Regions from separate parts of the Shewanella sp. POL2 genome, predicted to be linked through region 1. Evidence: predicted binding sites of a transcription regulator. Region 1 holds the regulator's gene; each other region holds the start of a gene.

Region 1 (6,207 bases):
TCAGCCCCGTTAGCAGCCGTCGCGATCACTTCCAGTTCAGGATCTTGATTGACTATTTCACTAACACGTCGTCTAAAAAAGCTTGAGTCATCAACGACTAATACTTTAATGGCCATTCCATTCCTTAACTTGGGAACTAACTTTTATTTTTCGCATAATGCTTTAATAACCCAGGAACATCCAAGATAAGCGCAATACCACCATCGGATGTAATCGTTGCCCCAGCCATACCTGGCGTACCGTGCAACAAGGCTCCCAGTGGCTTAATCACCACCTCTTCTTGGCCAATCAGTGCATCCACAACAAAACCGATCTGCATCATACCTAACTGCACTATCACAACATGACCATGTTTCTTGTCACCATGTTTGAAGGTAGTTTTATTTCGATGCAACCAATGCTCTAGATAGAAGAGCGGCACGGCCTTGTTGCGAACGATGACAGTGAGTTGTCCGTCAACAATATTGGTTTTGGTAAGATCGAGATGAAAAATCTCATTAACACTGGATAAAGGTAATGCAAAAACTTGTTTCGCAACATCAACCATAAGCGTTGGCATAATTGCCAAGGTTAACGGCACTTTAATCTCAAGTATGGTGCCTTTGCCTTTCATCGAGTCAATATGCACAGTACCGTTGAGTTGGGTGATACGGGTTTTAACCACGTCCATTCCCACGCCACGACCAGAGATATCTGAAATCTCGACCTTGGTCGAAAAGCCTGGGGCAAAGATCAAGTTATAAGCTTCATTGTCCGTCATACGCGCAGCGGAATCTTCATCCAACACGCCACGTTTAATGGCAATTTGTTTTAACTTTTCGGGATCCATACCTGCGCCATCATCTTCGATTTTTAGCAGAATATGGTCACCCTCTTGGCTTGCCGATAGAGTAATCGTCCCCGTCCTGGGTTTGCCAGAGGCTTCACGGTCATTTGGCATTTCAATACCATGGTCGACCGAGTTACGGACCAAGTGAACTAAAGGATCCGCCAGCGCCTCAACCAAGTTTTTATCAAGGTCAGTTTCTTCACCGACCAACACTAAATCAATTTCTTTATTGAGCGTACGGGCTAAATCACGAACAACGCGAGGGAAACGGCCAAAAACCTTTTTAATAGGCTGCATACGGGTTTTCATGACCGCGCCTTGCAAATCAGCAGTCACTAAATCTAGATTCGCGAGTGCCTTAGACATCTCTTCGTCATCACGACTAATGCCCAAACTCACCAAACGGTTACGTACTAATACTAGCTCTCCCACCATATTCATGATTTGGTCGAGTCGTGCAGTATCTACGCGAACGGTCGTTTCACCTTGAGGAACATTTGCTGATGCGGCAGCGGCAGCTTTAACAGGAGCCTTCTCGGCGAGCGCAACTTCGGCCTGAGGTTTAACCGCTGGAGTGGTTACAGGAGTAACACTGGCTTTAGGCACAGCAGGAGCCGCAGCAGATGTGGCAGGAGTGGGAGTCGGTTTCGCAGATTCCACTTTTGCAACAGCTTTGGCTGGTGCCCCACCTTTTCCATGAAGTTCGTCGAGTAAACGCTCAAATTCATCGTCAGTAATTTCGTCTGAATCGACAGCAACAGCAGTTGGTGTTGGTGTTGACACTGGCACAGCAACAGTTTCAACCTTAGGCTGAGGTGATATAGGTGTATCTACTTTGCCATTAAATTTTCCTGAACCATGAAGCTCATCAAGCAGGGCTTCAAACTCATCGTCAGTGATATCATCACCCGAGCTGGTAGCTTGTTGTACTTTAGGCTTGGCTGTATTTGATACAGAGGGAGTTGACGCAGTGGGTGCTGCCACAACATCAGCATGAGTAGTGTTAGTCACACCGGGACCTTTTCCACTACCGTGCAGTGCATCAAGCAAAGCCTCAAACTCCGCTTCATTAATCTCATCAATACTTGAGTTTGAAGAACTCACAGCCTCAACAGGCATCTCTTCAACTGCGACAACGTCAACAACAGTTTCAATAACGGACTCGGGTTCGGGCTCAGCAATAGATTGAGGCTCTGACGCAGTTTGTCCTAATTCTGACGGCAGAGGCTCACCAGAACTAAGTAACTTTAACTTTGCAAGTAATGCAGCATCAGCAGGATCTTGTTGCTCTCCCTGCTGGGTTTGAGCAAACATGGTGTTAATCGCATCAACAGCTTGAAGAATAATATCCATTAATTCTGCTGTGACACTGCGCTTGCCAGTACGCAATAAATCGAATGTGTTTTCTGCCTCATGGCAGACATCAACCATGGGAGTCAAACTTAGGAAACCTGCGCCGCCCTTTACGGTGTGAAACCCCCTAAAAATGGCATTTAGCAAGTCAGTATCATCAGGATTATTCTCAAGGGCAACAAGCTGCTCTTGAAGCAACTCTAATATTTCCCCCGCCTCGATTAAAAAGTCCTGGAGTATCTCTTCATCTACATCAAAGGCCATCAAATTGACTCCCAGTTAGAAACCCAGACTCGATAGCAGATCATCCACTTCGTCTTGACCTGTTACTACATCTTGACGAAGCTCGGCATTCATTATCGGCCCTTCAGCTTCAATATTATTTTTCTGAGTAATCTGACTCTCAATCATTGGCTGCTCACCAAACACCGTCAGCATAGACACCAGATTACTTTCAACTTCCATCACTAGATCGATTACCCTGCGGATCATTTGTCCAGTCAGGTCTTGAAAATCCTGCGCCATCAATATTTGGTTGAGCAATTCGCGTAATCGGTTTGAGTCCAATTCACTTCGCGACATCAAATGCTGAACGTTATGGCAAAGCACCTTAAAATCACTGAGGGCAATTTCACGACGCATTAATTTGTCCCACGATGGCATCACTTGTTGGATGTTCGCGGTTAATGCATTCGCTAACGGCAAGCACTCCTCAACAGCATCCATAGTCTTATTTGCAGCTTGTTCAGTCATGTCAATGACATAACTTAGCCGTTCCTTAGCATCGGGTATTTCTGTATTGGCTAACTCAACTAACCGATTATCGATTTGGAAATCCATAAGAGCGCTATGCAATTGGCGAGTGAGTTTGCCTACCTCATCAAAAAGTTCCCTCTGAAGAGGAGCTGCCAGTTCTCTTAATAAATCATCAGCTTGATTTTGTTCATTCGCGCTTAACAGTTCGACTAAACGCTGAGCATGCTCGAGCGTGATGAGCCCTGATGTATGTGACTTCATAGCTCATCCCTGCTTAAGCGAGTCGTTCAAATATTTTATCTAGCTTCTCTTTCAATGTTGCTGCGGTAAAAGGCTTTACCACATACCCATTCACACCCGCTTGTGCAGCAGCAATAATTTGTTCACGTTTTGCCTCGGCAGTGACCATTAATACCGGTAGATGCTTCAAGGAGTCATCGGCCCTAATGGCTTTAAGTAAATCGATACCCTGCATGCCTGGCATATTCCAGTCTGTAACGACAAAATCAAAATCGCCTTTTTGCAACATTGGCAAGGCGGTTGAGCCATCGTCCGCTTCCTGGGTGTTGTTAAAGCCCAAGTCTCGCAACAAGTTCTTGATGATACGTCTCATTGTCGAAAAGTCATCAACGATGAGAATCTTCATATTCTTGTCCAAGGTTTCCTCCGGTGAGCTGACATTCAGTGCTCAATTAATAATTATACTTATGTCCAATGCTTGAGTTTGCCTTTGAGTCGCAACATTGCCTGACTTAATATCTGGCTAACACGCGATTCGCTTACCTCAAGAATGGCGCCAATCTCTTTTAAATTCAATGCTTCATCGTAGTATAACGATAGCACTAGCGCGTCCCTTTCGGGCAATAATTTTATCGCCTCAACAAGTGCAGAATGAAACTGGGTTTCTGCCAAGACCTCAAACGTACCATCGCTAACATCATCACTTGTAGTGAGTATATCCTGTGATACGCCTAAGTCTTCTATCCCTATGATTTTACCAACAGAAACATCATTAAGAATATGATGGTACTCATCGAGCGTCATATCAAGTTTTTCTGCAATTTCTGTGTCGCGCGCATCACGACCTAGCACTTGCTCTAATTCATCAATGGCTTGGGCAACTCGACGATTATTTCGGTGGACAGAACGAGGAACCCAATCGCCACGGCGGATTTCATCCAACATGGCGCCACGGATCCTTATGCCGGCGAAGGTTTCAAACTTTGCACCTTTACCGCCATCAAACTTAGATGATGCTTCTAATAATCCCATCATCCCCGCCTGTAGCAGGTCATCTAACTGCACAGAGGCAGGTAATCTGGCGAGCAAGTGATGTGCAATTCTTTTAACCAACGGTGCATACTGTTCAACGATTGACGTTTTATTGTCTAAACAAGTATACGCTGCGGCTTTATTCACTCGTTTTTTCCTCTTGAAAATCTGGTCGTTGAACTAAGCGCTCAACGAAAAACTCCAAATGCCCACCAGGTTGCTGTGGTACTGGCCAGCTCATAATTTTATTCGCTAGACCTTGGTAAGCAATCGCAGCGGGAGACTTAGGATAAGCTTCAACCACTAACTTTTGCTTGCGAACCGATTTACGCAAATTTTCATCAAATGGAATGGTCGCAACTAATTCAAGTGCCACGTCCAAGAATCTGTCGGTCACTTTACTGAGTTTAGCAAACAATTCCATACCTTCGCGTAAACTACGCACCATATTTGCAACAATTTTAAAGCGGAAGACGCCGTGTTCACGGCTGAGGATTTTGATTAACGCATAGGCGTCAGTAATAGACGTTGGTTCGTCACAAACAACAACCAACACATCCTGTGACGCACGGGAGAAACTGAGTACCATGTCAGAAATCCCCGCGGCAGTATCCACGATGAGGATATCAAACTGGGTGCGCATCTCACTGAAAGCACGAATAAAGCCCGCATGTTGCGCAGGACTTAGCTCAACCATGCCCTGAGTACCCGATGTGGCTGGCACAATCCCAATACCTTTAGGCCCCCGGACAATAATGTCATCTAACTCAGCATCGCCAGACAATACATGGGAAAGGTTACGTTCAGCACGGATCCCTAACATGACATCGACGTTTGCTAAGCCAAGGTCAGCATCAAGCACTAAGACACGCTTGCCCTTCTCGGCTAATGCTACGGCAGTATTGATGGATACGCTGGTTTTACCCACACCACCTTTACCACCCGTAACCGCGATTACTTTCACTTTTTCGTTATAGGGTTGATTCATCATACGTAAACCACTTGCTTGATCCAGGGTCATAACTCTACTCAAATGCACAGGTCATATTATCTGACCACGCTGTGTCTGGTAACGATTGTTGTTCTGTGTTTTCTAAGGCCGCTAATGCTTGCTCAGCGAGCATCAAAGTATCAGCAACTTTCATATCTTCGGGCACTCGCTGCCCATCCGTAACATAACTTAATGGCAATCCACTTTGGATCAACACACTTAATGCGCCCGCTAAAGACACAGATTCATCAAGTTTGGTGAGTACAACACCAGATAAGGGAATGCGTTTAAAGTGATTTACAGCATCTTGCAGCACGCGGCGCTGTCCTGTGGCAGACAGTACCAGATAACTGCGGATAGGTATTCTGCTATTTGCAGTTAAATTATCAAGTTGCTGGTAAAGCCGCATATCTCGTTGGCCCATACCCGCGGTATCTATCAATACTAGCTTGCGATTTCTAAACTGATACAGAATTTGCTCTAGTTCAGCAAGGTCATGGGCTTGTTTGACTGGGCAGCCCATGATTTTGCCATAGGTGGCCAATTGCTCATAGGCGCCAATACGATAATGATCTGTGGTAATCAATGCCACTTGGTCAGCACCATGGTGAGCAGCAAAGCGTGCGGCCAGTTTAGCCAAGGAAGTGGTTTTCCCCACTCCAGTGGGACCAACTAATGCCACAACACCGCCTTGCTTAACAATATCATCACCTTGATTATCAAGCATATTCGCAAGACTTTGCGGCAGTGCACGAACTAATTCTGCAGGAGTATAGTGTTGGCTCAGCGCAGCTAATTTGTTTGCCACCGCTGGTGAAAACTCGGCCTCCAACAACTTTGACTCCAGCATGGCACCGACAGGGTCGATACGCTTTTTATGCTCAGTCATCAATGCTGAAACCTGATGGGTCAACAAATTACGTAAGGATGATAACTCGTCGCGCATGGCTTCAAGATCGGCATTTTGCTTTTGCGAACTTTGTGACTTTTTATCGAAGGGATTGCC
Region 2 (6,207 bases), on a different contig from region 1:
AGTACAATCCGCACATGGGAAGGTTTGAGCTGCCTTGGTTCTGTTACCCCACATGCATGGGCTATTAGCGCCAAGTCGTGGTGTAGATTATGGTTATAATTGGCAACTCGGTTAGATTTATCTTTTGGATCAAGTCCTTGCTGAAGTTTTTTATTGTGTGTGGTAATTCCAGTGGGACAAGTGTCCTTGTTGCATTGCAATGCTTGAATACAGCCTAAGGCGAACATATTCCCACGGGCTGAGGCGATAAAGTCGGCGCCTAAGGCGAGTGCCCAAGCAACCCGTGAAGGGACGATGAGTTTACCAGAGGCGATCACTTTGATACGTTTACGCAGTCCACGTTGAATCAATATATTGACCAAAATAGGTAGACTTTCTTTTAGCGGTAGGCCAACACAATCCATTAAAGGTTGCGGCGCGGCACCTGTTCCACCATCGGCGCTATCTAAGGTGAAAAAGTCTGGAGCAGATGCTTCTCCACGACGTTCAATTTCATCGCAAAAATCTTCAAGCCATGTTATGTCGCCGAGTACGGCTTTTATTCCTGTGGGTTTACCCGTTACTTCGCGCACTCTGGCAATCATATCCAGAATATCGCCAACATTTTTAAACTCGATATGACCGTTGGGACTGATGGAATCTTGTCCCTGTGGAATACCGCGAATATGGGCGATTTCCTCTGTCACTTTTACGCCAGGTAGGATGCCACCTTTACCGGGTTTTGCACCTTGACTCATTTTGATTTCAAACATTTTGACTTGAGGGTGCGCTGCAATTGTTTTGAGTTTGTTATCGTCTAAATGGCCGTGCTCGTTACGAACGCCATATTTGGCGGTGCCGATTTGAAAGACTAAATCACAGCCGCCCTTTAAATGATAAGGGCTTAAACCGCCTTCACCTGTATTTAACCAACAACCTGCCTGCGCCGCACCATGGGATAAGGCGGTGATAGCGGGGCGGGACAGAGCGCCAAAGCTCATGGCAGAGATGTGGCAAATGGTATTTGTGGTGTAAGGTTCGCGGCAATCGGCGCCAATAGTTAGCGGATGAATGGGTGTAATGTCCTCATCTTGGGTCGGAAAGGCGGTATTCATAAACATAATCGTACCTGTCGTGTCCAAGGGCCGGGTCGAGCCAAATGCTATCGTTCTATCGACATTTTTAGCCGCTCTATATACCCAGCTTCGTTCTGCGCGGTTAAAGGGGAGTTCTTCCCTGTCCTGGGCAAAAAAGTATTGTCTGAAAAATTCACCTTGTTTCTCAAATAAATATCTAAAACGACCAATCACAGGATAGTTATGGCGTACTGCCTGTTTGGTTTGCAATTTGTCAGCAAAGTACATGTAGACAATGGCTAGAGCGCCAAAACCGATAATGATTAAAAACAGCCCAGATAAGAGATCTAGTCCCCACATAAACCAATTCAATTCGTGCATCTTGTTATCCTCTATTCATTGCCGTAGCGGGTGGAGATCAAGCTGGCAGCTTGTCCATCATTAATAGAAAGTAAAAACAACTGGCTGTAATCATCTTCACTGATGTTGGGAATGTCTGGTCCACCGAGAGCCTTGATGATAAGTGGCACGGTGTTGGAGTGCCCTGCAATTAAGCTGTTACCTTTAACCGCATGTACTTGTTCAACAATATGTTGGATATGGGTTTCGAGTAGGTTTTTTTGCCTCGAGCACAGTAATCGGTAAATGCCGTTCCGTTGAAATCGGTAATAAGGTTTGCTGAGTTCTTTGATATTGAGTCGCAATCAGCTGTGAAATGGGGGTACGTTTTAAGGCGCTGATAAGCGCCTGAGCACGTATATTGCCACTGGCTGAAAGGGGAGGATCGCCTGCGGGCTCATCAGCTTTTTCTGCATGTCTTACGATAATGATTAATCGATTATCGGCAATAGCTTGATTGATCGGACTAAGTCCAATGCTGGCGAAGAATAGCAGACTTATCAGTAATGATTGTATTAGCGTTCCTGAATTGAAACCGATTCTTCGATTATGCCGCAAAAAACCATGTACATACTGGGCGATTGCCATGCCTTATATCCTTATTTTATGGGCGTGTGCAAGAGTGGGGTTAGGATGGTATTGAATAAACAAACCTATTCTCTATTTGTATCATCGCATTAAGTATGAATGGTACTGCAATTTATAAAATTGCTAAAGTTGCTCAAATTTTGGTCGATAATTAAGTCTCCCCAAGTTGAGTGGACTAGCATCATGGAAATCAATAACCCTGCACAGGTACAGAGCACTTCTTCGACCCACAGTAAATATGCTGAAAACGCGGCAAATAGTGATAAGACGAAAAATGTGGATGCCACCTCTAAACAGACGGCGCAGCAAACTAGTAAGCAGTTAATGAATCAAGCAATTCTATCGGCGCAGGAAGATGTAAGCCTAAAGTCGGGTGATCAATCTATGACCTTGCTTTATCGCGCAGCAATCGAAGCGATAAACAAAGAGTTAGCTCCTTCTATGGGCGAGAACGCGATTCAAACCGCCTATGATAACGGTGTCGATACGTCCCCCGAGGCCACTGCCGATCGTATTGTGAGTTTCGCGACGCAATTTTTTAGTGTTCATCAGCAGCAAAATTCGAATATGAGTTTTGACGAACAGCTCGACAGCTTTATGACCATCATTGGTGGCGCTATCGATAATGGCTTTAAAGAGGCGAGGGATATTTTATCTGGTCTTAAAGTGTTGCAGGGCGATATTGCCGATGGTGTGGATAAAACCTATGGGCTCGTTCAAGAAGGATTACAGGCCTTTAGGGACAGTTTTAATAAAAAATCAAATGAGACTCAAGCGACTAACACTTAATTTAATCCTGCATATCTTAACTCTTAAGCCCCTTACAATAAGGGGTTTTTGTTGTGTGAATAACCGTCTATGCTAGGAGCCTATTTAACGTTTTGCTTGAGGGCGAGTTATGTGGACTAGGGGACGCGTTATTGAACGTATTGATTGGAACGACAAGTTATTTTCACTGCGGATAGCGGTCGAGTTAGCTCCCTTTATTCCCGGTCAATTTATTAAACTCAGTCAACTGCAAGATGATAAGCGTATCGCTAGAGCTTATTCCCTTGTTAATTCTCCCGATAAACCCTATGCCGAGATTTTGGCTGTTGCTGTAGAGGATGGCCAGTTATCCCCACAATTACAGAATCTTACCATCGGTGATGAAATAGAAATCACTCCAACGGCAACGGGTTTTATGACCTTAGATGAGATCCCAAAGGGAGAATTACAAGGTCGGCATTTATGGTTTTTAGCCACAGGTACGGCCATCGGGCCATTCTTATCCATGCTGGATACCGCCGAACCTTGGCAGCGTTTTGAGAAAATTGTGCTTGTCTATGGTGTGCGCGAAGCTAAAGATTTAGCCTACCTCGATAAACTAAAGGCTTATTCGATGCAATATCCAGATCAGTTTATCCTGTGTTTAACTGTGACCCGTGAAAAGCTTGATGACGCATTGCAATGTCGTATCCCCGATGGCTTAGTCTCGGGTGAAATCGAGCGGAAAGTCGGATTAACCTTAAGTGCTGCGGATTCCCAGGTGATGATTTGCGGTAATCCTGGGATGATTAGCGGCGCCCAAGCGGCATTGCTTGATAAGGGGCTCTCGAAAAATTTACGCCGTGCTCCTGGGCAAATTACCGTAGAAAAATATTGGTAATAATGAGAGTGTTTAGCATCCGTTACCAACGTATTCGTTGCTTTATAGTTGTCGTTTAGAAGGATTTTTTGATGAAGTTGCTCTGCTCCCTTGCGTCACCCTATGCTCGCTGTGTTCGTAGCTTAATCCGTTATTTAGGGATTAAAGATATTGAAGAAGTTCTCGTTAATCCAATGGAAAATACGGCACAGTTGCTTGATGTTAATCCGTTAGGTCAGATTCCTTGCCTGATCACGAATGATGGCGTGCCTATTTTCGATAGCGAAGTGATTATGCGTTATCTGGACGCAGAATTAGGTTCACAGGAAATGTTTGGCGGTCAACCTTATAACTGGGTATTGCAGTGCCAGTACTCGATGATCAAGGGATTAATTGATAGCGCGGTGAAGTTGCGCCAAGAGCAAATGCGTGAAGATGAGGGGGTGAGATCAGCTTTTTGGACATCACGTTTTGAGCAGGCTCTGCTGCGTGGGTTGATGCAGATGGAGCATCAGAGCGTGATTACTCAAGCAACCATACAAGCACCACAGTTAGCGTTAATCTGTTTGTTGGATTATATGGATTTCAGACACCCTGAACTCGATTGGCGTAAAGTTGCTCCAGCGACTGCGATCTGGTTTAGCGAAATGCGTGATTTACCTGCGTTTGTAGATACTCGCCCACAATAAATATTGTCAATGGTCGGTTAAGCGCCGGCCTTTAGGCTTATCTCGGCGATTATGTTCACCAAATGCGCCGAAGAGCTCTTTAGTCATGCCGTAGTCAACTCGGCGATCGTTACCAGCTTGGCGCCTATCGTCATAGTGTTTATAGTGGCACTGACATTGGCTTTGGGTGCAGCCTTTGATTGGAATTTCAGGCGCTTCTTTTGACAGGAAGCGTTTTCCTTTAATTGCATCGACCTGTTTGCAGCAATTTGCTTCATTTTCAATACTCACGCAGTGGAAGGCATTCAATATCGTCGTTCCGTGCTTTGCTCGTTTTGCCAAACTCGTGGTTTTGGCAAACGACTTGTGCTGCTTTTGACTATTTTGGTAGGTCATAAATATCACTAGTCCAAGAATAGTAATGAAGAGTAGTAGCATGCTAAACATAATACCTCCCAACTATTTTTAAAAATTAAGATTCAGTTTAGTTTGGTTTGAGATAATTCGCCTTTTTATATCTTAAATTCATTAAAAACAAAAAGTTATACTAACTATTGCTCTCCTCAAGTCGATCAATTACTCTTGCGAAACTGATAACTATTATCATTTTTAATCTAAGAACGACTCACGTTTGACGTCATCATTTTGAGGAGAAATCGCGAATGAAATGGGTAACTTGTGCCGCTTTAATTGGGTTAATATCGGTTGCACAGTCTGCACATGCGGATGAAAAATTAACGGTTTATTCCTATCGTCAAGCATTTTTGGTTGAGCCCATCTTGAAGCGCTTTACTGAAGAAACAGGCATTGGCGTGAATGTGGTGTTTGCCAAAGACGGGATTGCCGAACGTATCGCCCGTGAAGGTCGCTTATCGCCCGCCGATCTAGTGTTAACTTCAGATTTTTCTCGTTTGGTCGAATTAGTCGAAAAAGATCTGACTTCTCCAGTGAAAAGTTCGCAGCTCAATAGCAATATTCCCGCGCAATACCGCGATCCGGATGGGCAATGGTATGCCTTGACGATGCGTGTTCGTAACCTCTATACGGCAAAAGATCGCTTAGGCCCACAAGCGATTAGTTATGAAGAACTCGCCGATCCTAAATACAAAGGTAAGATTTGTACTCGCAGCGGTAAGCATCCTTACAACATCGCCTTGGTGGCTTCGATGATTGCTCATCACGGTGAGGCGGACACGAAAACGTGGCTACAGGGCGTGAAAACTAACTTAGCCCGCAAGCCTCAAGGTAACGATCGCGGACAGGTTCAAGCGGTAAAAGAAGGCCTATGTGATATCGCGATTGGTAACAGCTACTACTATGGCAATATGCTGCAAGATCCGGAGCAAAAGAGCTGGGCTGAAGCCGTGGTGATTAATTTCCCGAATCAGGCTGACCGCGGTGCCCATGTCAATGTTTCAGGTATGGTGCTTACTCGCCACGCGCCGAATAAAGACAATGCTATCAAGTTGATGGAATTCCTCTCTGGCGATGTGGCGCAAAAAGCCTATGCCGAAGTGAATATGGAATATCCAGTAAAAGCCGATGTTGCACCTTCAACCTTAGTGGCCTCTTGGGGCGAGTTTAAATCTGATAAGTTGCCGATTTTCAAGCTGGCCGAATATCACCAAGCAGCAGTGAAATTGTTAGATGAAGTGCAGTTTGACCTCTAGTTAGGCAGTTAAATCGATAAGTGCGCCATTAATTGGCGCACTTGTTTAAAGGAGCCACATGATTTTAGGATTAGCCAGAAGCTGGTCGCTTACTGGTTATGCCATAGCTGTGCTACTGGTGTTACCCCTCGTTGCGTTACTTCTTCAAGCGGCTCAGCCCGATGAGGCCGTTTTTGGTCATCTACTTTCTACTGTATTAC
Region 3 (6,207 bases), on a different contig from region 1:
AAGAGCGCGCAGAGCAGACTGACGACAAGCGCCAGCCAATAGGGGCCGAGTTTTGTTAACGTCACCAGTCTCACGCCTGCGGTTTACCCGTTTCAGTTGCCTTGTCGAGCGAGGTCATCACCTCTGCTTTATTTTGCAGGTAATCCTCTAAGCCTCGTTTACGAAGGTGGCAAGCAGGGCAGTCACCACAACCATCACCGACAATGCCGTTGTAACAGGTCAGGGTATGGTGGCGAACTAAATCGAGCTGCTGGTATTTATCGGCCAGCGCCCAAGTTTGGGCCTTGTTGAGCCACATTAATGGCGTGATGATCTCAAGCTTTTTATCCATGCCTTGCACCAGTGCTGATTCCATTGCACGGACAAAGTCGTGGCGACAGTCGGGATAACCCGAAAAATCGGTTTCGCAGACACCGGTAATAATCGCCTCAGCCCCTAATTGATAGGCGTAGATCCCCGCCAAAGTCAAAAACAGGATATTACGGCCTGGCACAAAGGTATTGGGTAAGCCATTTTCCATTAATTCGTGGGATACAGGGATCGCATCCCGGGTTAGGGCAGAAATCGCTAACTCATTGAGTAAGCTCACATCCATCACTTTATGGCTGGTGATGTTTAAGCGTTGGGCGAGGGATTTCGCCACGTCAATTTCTTCACGGTGGCGCTGTCCATAATCGAAGGTGATCCCATGGACTTCATCATACTGTGTTAAGGCTTGAATAAGACATGTCGTTGAGTCTTGTCCGCCACTGAATATGACCACGACCTTTGAAACTGATGCTGACATAAGATCCACTTTAGAGTGACACAAAAATAGGGCGTAAGTGTAACCCAGGTGCTAGGGCTTGAAAACTTTTTGCTGGCGTGTGGTGACGGGCATTCGGCTCTTGGCATCACTCTGTTAGCAGCGGTAAAAACTTGCAGCTGCAGCTAAAATCCTCTATAACTGCCGCCCCAGAAAAACGGAACGCTAGCATGAATTACCCAGTCAACGAAGTCTTTGAAACTATTCAAGGTGAAGGTGTCTTTACCGGAGTACCCGCCATTTTTGTGCGTTTACAGGGCTGCCCTGTAGGCTGTGCTTGGTGTGATACCAAACAGACTTGGGATCTGCTTGAGGAAAACAAGGTGTCACCCGAACAAGTGATTACCGTCGATGGTTCCGTGGGGCGCTGGGCTAACCATACGGCGCAGAGTCTTATCGAGGCGTTCAACGCTAAGGGATATACGGCGCGCCATGTGGTGATCACTGGTGGTGAGCCTTGCATGTACGATCTGCATGAATTAACCCACACGCTCCATGCTGCCGGCTTTGCCACTCAAATCGAGACCAGTGGCACCTTTGAGGTGAAGTGCGATGCTGATACCTGGGTGACTGTTTCGCCCAAGATCAATATGAAAGGGGGTTATAAGGTGTTAGCGCAGGCCTTAACCCGCGCCAACGAGATAAAGCATCCGATAGCGACCGAGCATCATATCGACGAACTCGATGAGTTACTCAAAGGGATTGATGTGTCAGGGAAAACTATTTGTCTGCAACCGATCAGCCAGAAACCAAGGGCGACGGAATTAGCCATGAAGGTGTGTATTGCTCGCAACTGGCGTTTATCGATTCAGACCCATAAGTACTTGAATATCGATTAATCGCCACTTAGTGCTGTGCACTCTTCTTTAACGCTCCGAATGGGGCGTTTTTTATCAGCTAAATCTATGAATTAAAGACAATAGTTTTAAGTAAGCAATAAAAATAATTTTGGATAAGGTGGAGTCTTAGAAAGAAAACTTAGGGAATAAAGCGGTATATAGCGTGAGATGAGAAAGAAGTGGTGGAGGGAGAAGGATTCGAACCTTCGAAGGCGGAGCCGTCAGATTTACAGTCTGATCCCTTTGGCCACTCGGGAACCCCTCCACATATTTTCTTCCGACTTTTAAGTTGCGCTTAAAAATCATCTTAAATCTTGGCCAGATTTAAGGGTAAAGCAAGTTTACAGCAGACTAACGATTGACGAACCACAGAAGATAAAAGTGGTGGAGGGAGAAGGATTCGAACCTTCGAAGGCGGAGCCGTCAGATTTACAGTCTGATCCCTTTGGCCACTCGGGAACCCCTCCACGAGTATCTTTTATAGCATCGCTAATTGTTAGTGCAAATGGTGGAGGGAGAAGGATTCGAACCTTCGAAGGCGGAGCCGTCAGATTTACAGTCTGATCCCTTTGGCCACTCGGGAACCCCTCCTCAATTGCGGCCGCCATAGTAGTCAGAAACCTTAGGCATGTAAAGTCTAAATATGAAAATTTTCCTAAAGTTCTTGTTCAACTGGTCGATTAACTGACAACAAGTTGTTTTAGCGATGTTTTTTTATGCAAATCGATGTTCCTTTAATCAATGAAGCCCAAATTGGCTCCCGCTTAAATGCGGCAATCGAACACAACAGGCGAGGTGAGTTTGCCCTGTTGCTGTCGCTATTGTCTGCTGACGCGAGGGACATGGCGCAGTTTCAATGGCAAAAAGAACTCGATACTGCCGAAAAACTACAACGTCAGTTTGAATTACCACCAAAACAAACGTTAGTGGCGGATTTATCCTCAGACAATCATATTATCGACAATAGCGCCGTGTTTATGCAGCAAGGGGCAAGAGCATTTCAATTGCAACAGGCCTTGCGACCGGAAGCGTTAGTGATCCGAGGTGGTGAACCCATCGCCATCGCCGAAGCCTTAAGTAACTGTGAGTTTACAACTCGCTTGCGTCAGCGGGGACAATTGCCATCTCCTCAAGTTGAAATCATGCACTTTGCCGATCAACTAGCGATCCAACGTAATTTGATCCCACGCTTAGCCAGTGCTTAATGCTACTGAGGCTATTTATTATCAAAGGTATTATTTCGGGTAATAAGCGTGAGCAATACCAGAGTCTCTCTCATCATCATTCCCTATAATTAGTCGTTAGTGATATTAATGTTGAGTCGATTATGTTGAGTTTTTAACATGAGACCATTAGAGAGGATAACCCTATGAAAGGTATCATTGCAGGACAACCCCCCACAGTAAACGACACATGTACCGATTGCGGCAGCTTTGTCGACATCGGTGCTGTGATTGATGAACAAGATACTGTGCTTGAGTTGCAGTTTACGGGTGGCGAGGCGGAAAATGAGGCGGCAAAGATGGTTGAGCGTGCCCAGACACGTTTTCGACACACGCAAGCGAGCGTTACTCGAGGTGAAACGGGTGTGACGCTCAAACTGGTATTTGATGTCAGTGTCGAAAAAATGATTTTCCAGTTAGAGAATGGTCTATAGCGCAACCCCTGTGATACAAGTCGAGGTTAATTTGTAATAAAGTGTGGCCGATGTTGCTGTTTTAAATGTAGATAGTGTAATCTGCGTCAACAAAAACAATGATAAATCGGCTCCATTAACACTCCTATCTTTAGTGTGTTAGTCGCAGCATTATCGTTTTACCCAACACGAAGTTTTGTAGGGATCAGAGTGAAGCGACGTCAGCATCAACACTTATTAGAGTCTTTAGTCCATTCTACGGCGAAGCAGCAGGGTGATTTCACTAAGACGGCAGAGTTAGCGACAGAGCTACTGTGTCAGAATTTAGCGGTCTCCTTGGTGTCGGTGTGGATTTTTTCTGCCGAGCAAAACACCCAATCTCTCGTCGCCCAGTTTGGGGCGATGGCGCTGCAGGACATCTACCGTCCTAAACTGCTGCAAACGGTGCCGCGTTATTTAAATGAACTAAAAAATCACAGGCATATAGATGCTGGTAATACGCTTATTGACCCGCGGTTGACCGAATTAGTCGATAGTTATTTTATTCCACGCCAAATTTTATCTAGTCTTGAAGTCGGTATTCGTATCAATGGCCATCTTGAGGGCGTGCTCTGCATTGAGCGCGCGCAGCTCACACACCATTGGCACGATAGTGAAATTCATCTGGCTTGCCAAATGGCCGATCAATTAGCCCTCACTCTTGCTACCAAACATGCTTACGATAAAGAAGAACGTCTCAGCCTTTTTCGCTGCGCCATAGAACAATCTCGTCAAATGACTATGTTGATTAACTTGCACACTGAAAAAGTGGAGTACGTTAACCAAGCCCATCAGGATATTAGTGGTATTTCGCGCAGCAGGAGCGTTGGCACTAATTTACGTGATTTAACTTTTTTCAAACAGCACAATGCGTTAGCTGAGCAGACCTTAGCAAAAATTTTCAGAGGTGAACTGGCAAAAGGTGAGGTGCAATTTAATCGTGCTGATGGTAGTCGTTATTGGCTGAAATATGTTGTGAGCCAATTTATCACCGATAGAGGCAATCATTACGCTTTAGTGTCGGGTGAAGAAAGTACGGATGAGCATAACTACAAAGCGGAGTTGGAACGTCTGGCGTGGCGTTGTAGCTTGACTGGACTTAACAATCGCAGTCACTTTAATCGAGTGCTCGAGCGAACAACACATGGGCTACTGTTGCTAGTCGATTTAGTCGCCTTTAAGCGTTTTAATGATACTTATGGCCATGAAAATGGCGACAGCCTGTTGATTGAGATTGGCCGGCGCTTAAAGCATTTTTCAGACATCAACAAAGCGACTGAAATCGCTCGTGTCGGTAGTGATGAGTTTGCGGTATTACTGACCGACGATAACGCAGTTTATGATCTGGACTATATCAGCACCCGCTTATACCAGCATTTAGCCATGCCGATATTAATTGGCCGTGAACAAGTGGAACCTAAACCCGCACTGGCCGTGGTTGATATTGCCTCGGTGGCAAATTTATTTGCACCACTGACCTGCGCCGATATTGCAGTGCAATATGCGAAGAAGAAAAAGGGCACAGCAATTCAAGTCTTTAACAGTACATTGCTGAGTGCGTTTAAGGAAGATGCGCAAATTGAACGCGATTTGCATAGTGCTATTCGCGGTCGACAATTTGAGCTTTATTACCAGCCCTTAAGGGATCTCGAACAGCAAACTTATATCGGTGCCGAAGCGCTTATTCGTTGGCATCATCCCAAAAGAGGCGTGCTATATCCCGGCGCGTTTATTGATATTGCCGAGCAATCGGGGATGATCAATGCGATAGGCAGTTGGGTATTAGAGGCGGCCTGTCGGCAATTGAATATTTGGCAGCATCACAATGCCGATCTTAGCATGCATGTTAATGTGTCTGCGCGGCAGTTTTTTAGTGGTAATTTGTATGAACAAGTATGGCAACTCTTGACCCGTTATCGTTTAAAGCCCAAAACCTTAATTTTGGAAATTACAGAGACGGAACTCATGGGCGATATTCGCCATGCGACCTTATTGTGTCAGGAGTTGGCTGAACTGGGGGTAGGCTTAGCTATCGATGATTTTGGGACGGGTTACAGCTCGATGCGCTACCTTAAACAGTTTCCTATCAGTAAGTTAAAAATCGATCGCTCGTTTATTTCAGATTTGACGATTAGCCGCGAAAGCCAAGAAATCGTCTCGGCCATTATTGCGATGGCGAGTGCGCTCAATATTTCCTTGACCGCAGAAGGGGTAGAAACCGTCGAGCAGGAGGCGTTTTTAGCCAAGAGTTTGTGTCATCAGGCACAGGGATATTTATACAGTCCAGCCCTGCGAGAACCCGAGTTTGCGCAGTTTTTGCTGGCCGCGAAACAATCGAGTTTTATCGCCCACTAAACCAGATGTTCGTATTGGTGTGATGAAAAAATAAAGGCAATCAATTGATTGCCTTTATTTTATGAGTCGATTGTTTTATGAGTCGATTGTTTTATGAATCGATAGTTTTATGAGTCGATACTGTCATCAACAACTATCGTGTTAAGCAGCACTGTTTAAATTTCTTACCACTCTGGCAAACACAGGGATCGTTGCGCCCAGGGCGTTTGGCTTGCATTTGTTGTCCTTGGGTATAGTACCAACGGCCCTGTTCAAATATAAACTCAGATCGTTCATAGATTGCATCAATCTCACCCGCGAGTTTATACCAAGCTTTGAAGGTCACATTGCCGCGTTGAGTACCATCGGGATAGATTTTTTCATTCGCAGCTAAGACCTGAAGCCCTAACCAATGTGGATGTGGGCCTTGCTGTAGTTGTTCGAAGGTTAAGCCATCGAGAAAGTCTACATGGTGAGTTTTAATAATGTAATCAAAATTTTTCAACACAAATGCGCAGTAGCGTGAACGCATTAGTTGTTCGGGACTGGTGGCC

The links. Region 1 encodes FliA, which starts transcription of late flagellar genes. Its sites were predicted from a motif close to CTAAAGNTNNNNNNNNNNNNGCCGATA; they were not measured.
Region 2: the regulator FliA is predicted to act here: its motif matches at 2,166-2,192, upstream of SHEWPOL2_RS11905 (DUF5610 domain-containing protein).
Region 3: the regulator FliA is predicted to act here: its motif matches at 2,300-2,326, upstream of SHEWPOL2_RS15115 (VC2046/SO_2500 family protein).

The regions. Positions count from the first base shown of each region.
Region 1 is NZ_AKZL01000001.1:27,004-33,210, forward strand. Features, by position in the region: gene SHEWPOL2_RS00125 (chemotaxis response regulator protein-glutamate methylesterase) at 1-116, opposite strand, end outside; gene SHEWPOL2_RS00130 (chemotaxis protein CheA) at 137-2,446, opposite strand; gene SHEWPOL2_RS00135 (protein phosphatase CheZ) at 2,462-3,199, opposite strand; gene cheY (chemotaxis response regulator CheY) at 3,213-3,596, opposite strand; gene SHEWPOL2_RS00145 (RNA polymerase sigma factor FliA) at 3,644-4,357, opposite strand; gene SHEWPOL2_RS00150 (MinD/ParA family protein) at 4,350-5,231, opposite strand; gene flhF (flagellar biosynthesis protein FlhF) at 5,236-6,207, opposite strand, start outside.
Region 2 is NZ_AKZL01000038.1:19,397-25,603, reverse strand. Features, by position in the region: gene SHEWPOL2_RS11915 (FMN-binding glutamate synthase family protein) at 1-1,436, opposite strand, end outside; partial or broken gene SHEWPOL2_RS11910 (phosphoglycerate mutase family protein) at 1,448-2,042, opposite strand; gene SHEWPOL2_RS11905 (DUF5610 domain-containing protein) at 2,226-2,831, shown strand; gene SHEWPOL2_RS11900 (ferredoxin--NADP reductase) at 2,941-3,690, shown strand; gene SHEWPOL2_RS11895 (glutathione S-transferase N-terminal domain-containing protein) at 3,762-4,358, shown strand; gene SHEWPOL2_RS11890 (hypothetical protein) at 4,365-4,784, opposite strand; gene SHEWPOL2_RS11885 (Fe(3+) ABC transporter substrate-binding protein) at 5,000-6,007, shown strand; gene SHEWPOL2_RS11880 (iron ABC transporter permease) at 6,066-6,207, shown strand, end outside.
Region 3 is NZ_AKZL01000058.1:13,441-19,647, reverse strand. Features, by position in the region: gene rrtA (rhombosortase) at 1-74, opposite strand, end outside; gene queC (7-cyano-7-deazaguanine synthase QueC) at 71-787, opposite strand; gene queE (7-carboxy-7-deazaguanine synthase QueE) at 976-1,644, shown strand; tRNA gene SHEWPOL2_RS15130 (tRNA-Tyr) at 1,825-1,909, opposite strand; tRNA gene SHEWPOL2_RS15125 (tRNA-Tyr) at 2,027-2,111, opposite strand; tRNA gene SHEWPOL2_RS15120 (tRNA-Tyr) at 2,151-2,235, opposite strand; gene SHEWPOL2_RS15115 (VC2046/SO_2500 family protein) at 2,361-2,849, shown strand; gene SHEWPOL2_RS15110 (DUF406 family protein) at 3,014-3,301, shown strand; gene SHEWPOL2_RS15105 (EAL domain-containing protein) at 3,491-5,674, shown strand; gene SHEWPOL2_RS15100 (YchJ family metal-binding protein) at 5,808-6,207, opposite strand, start outside.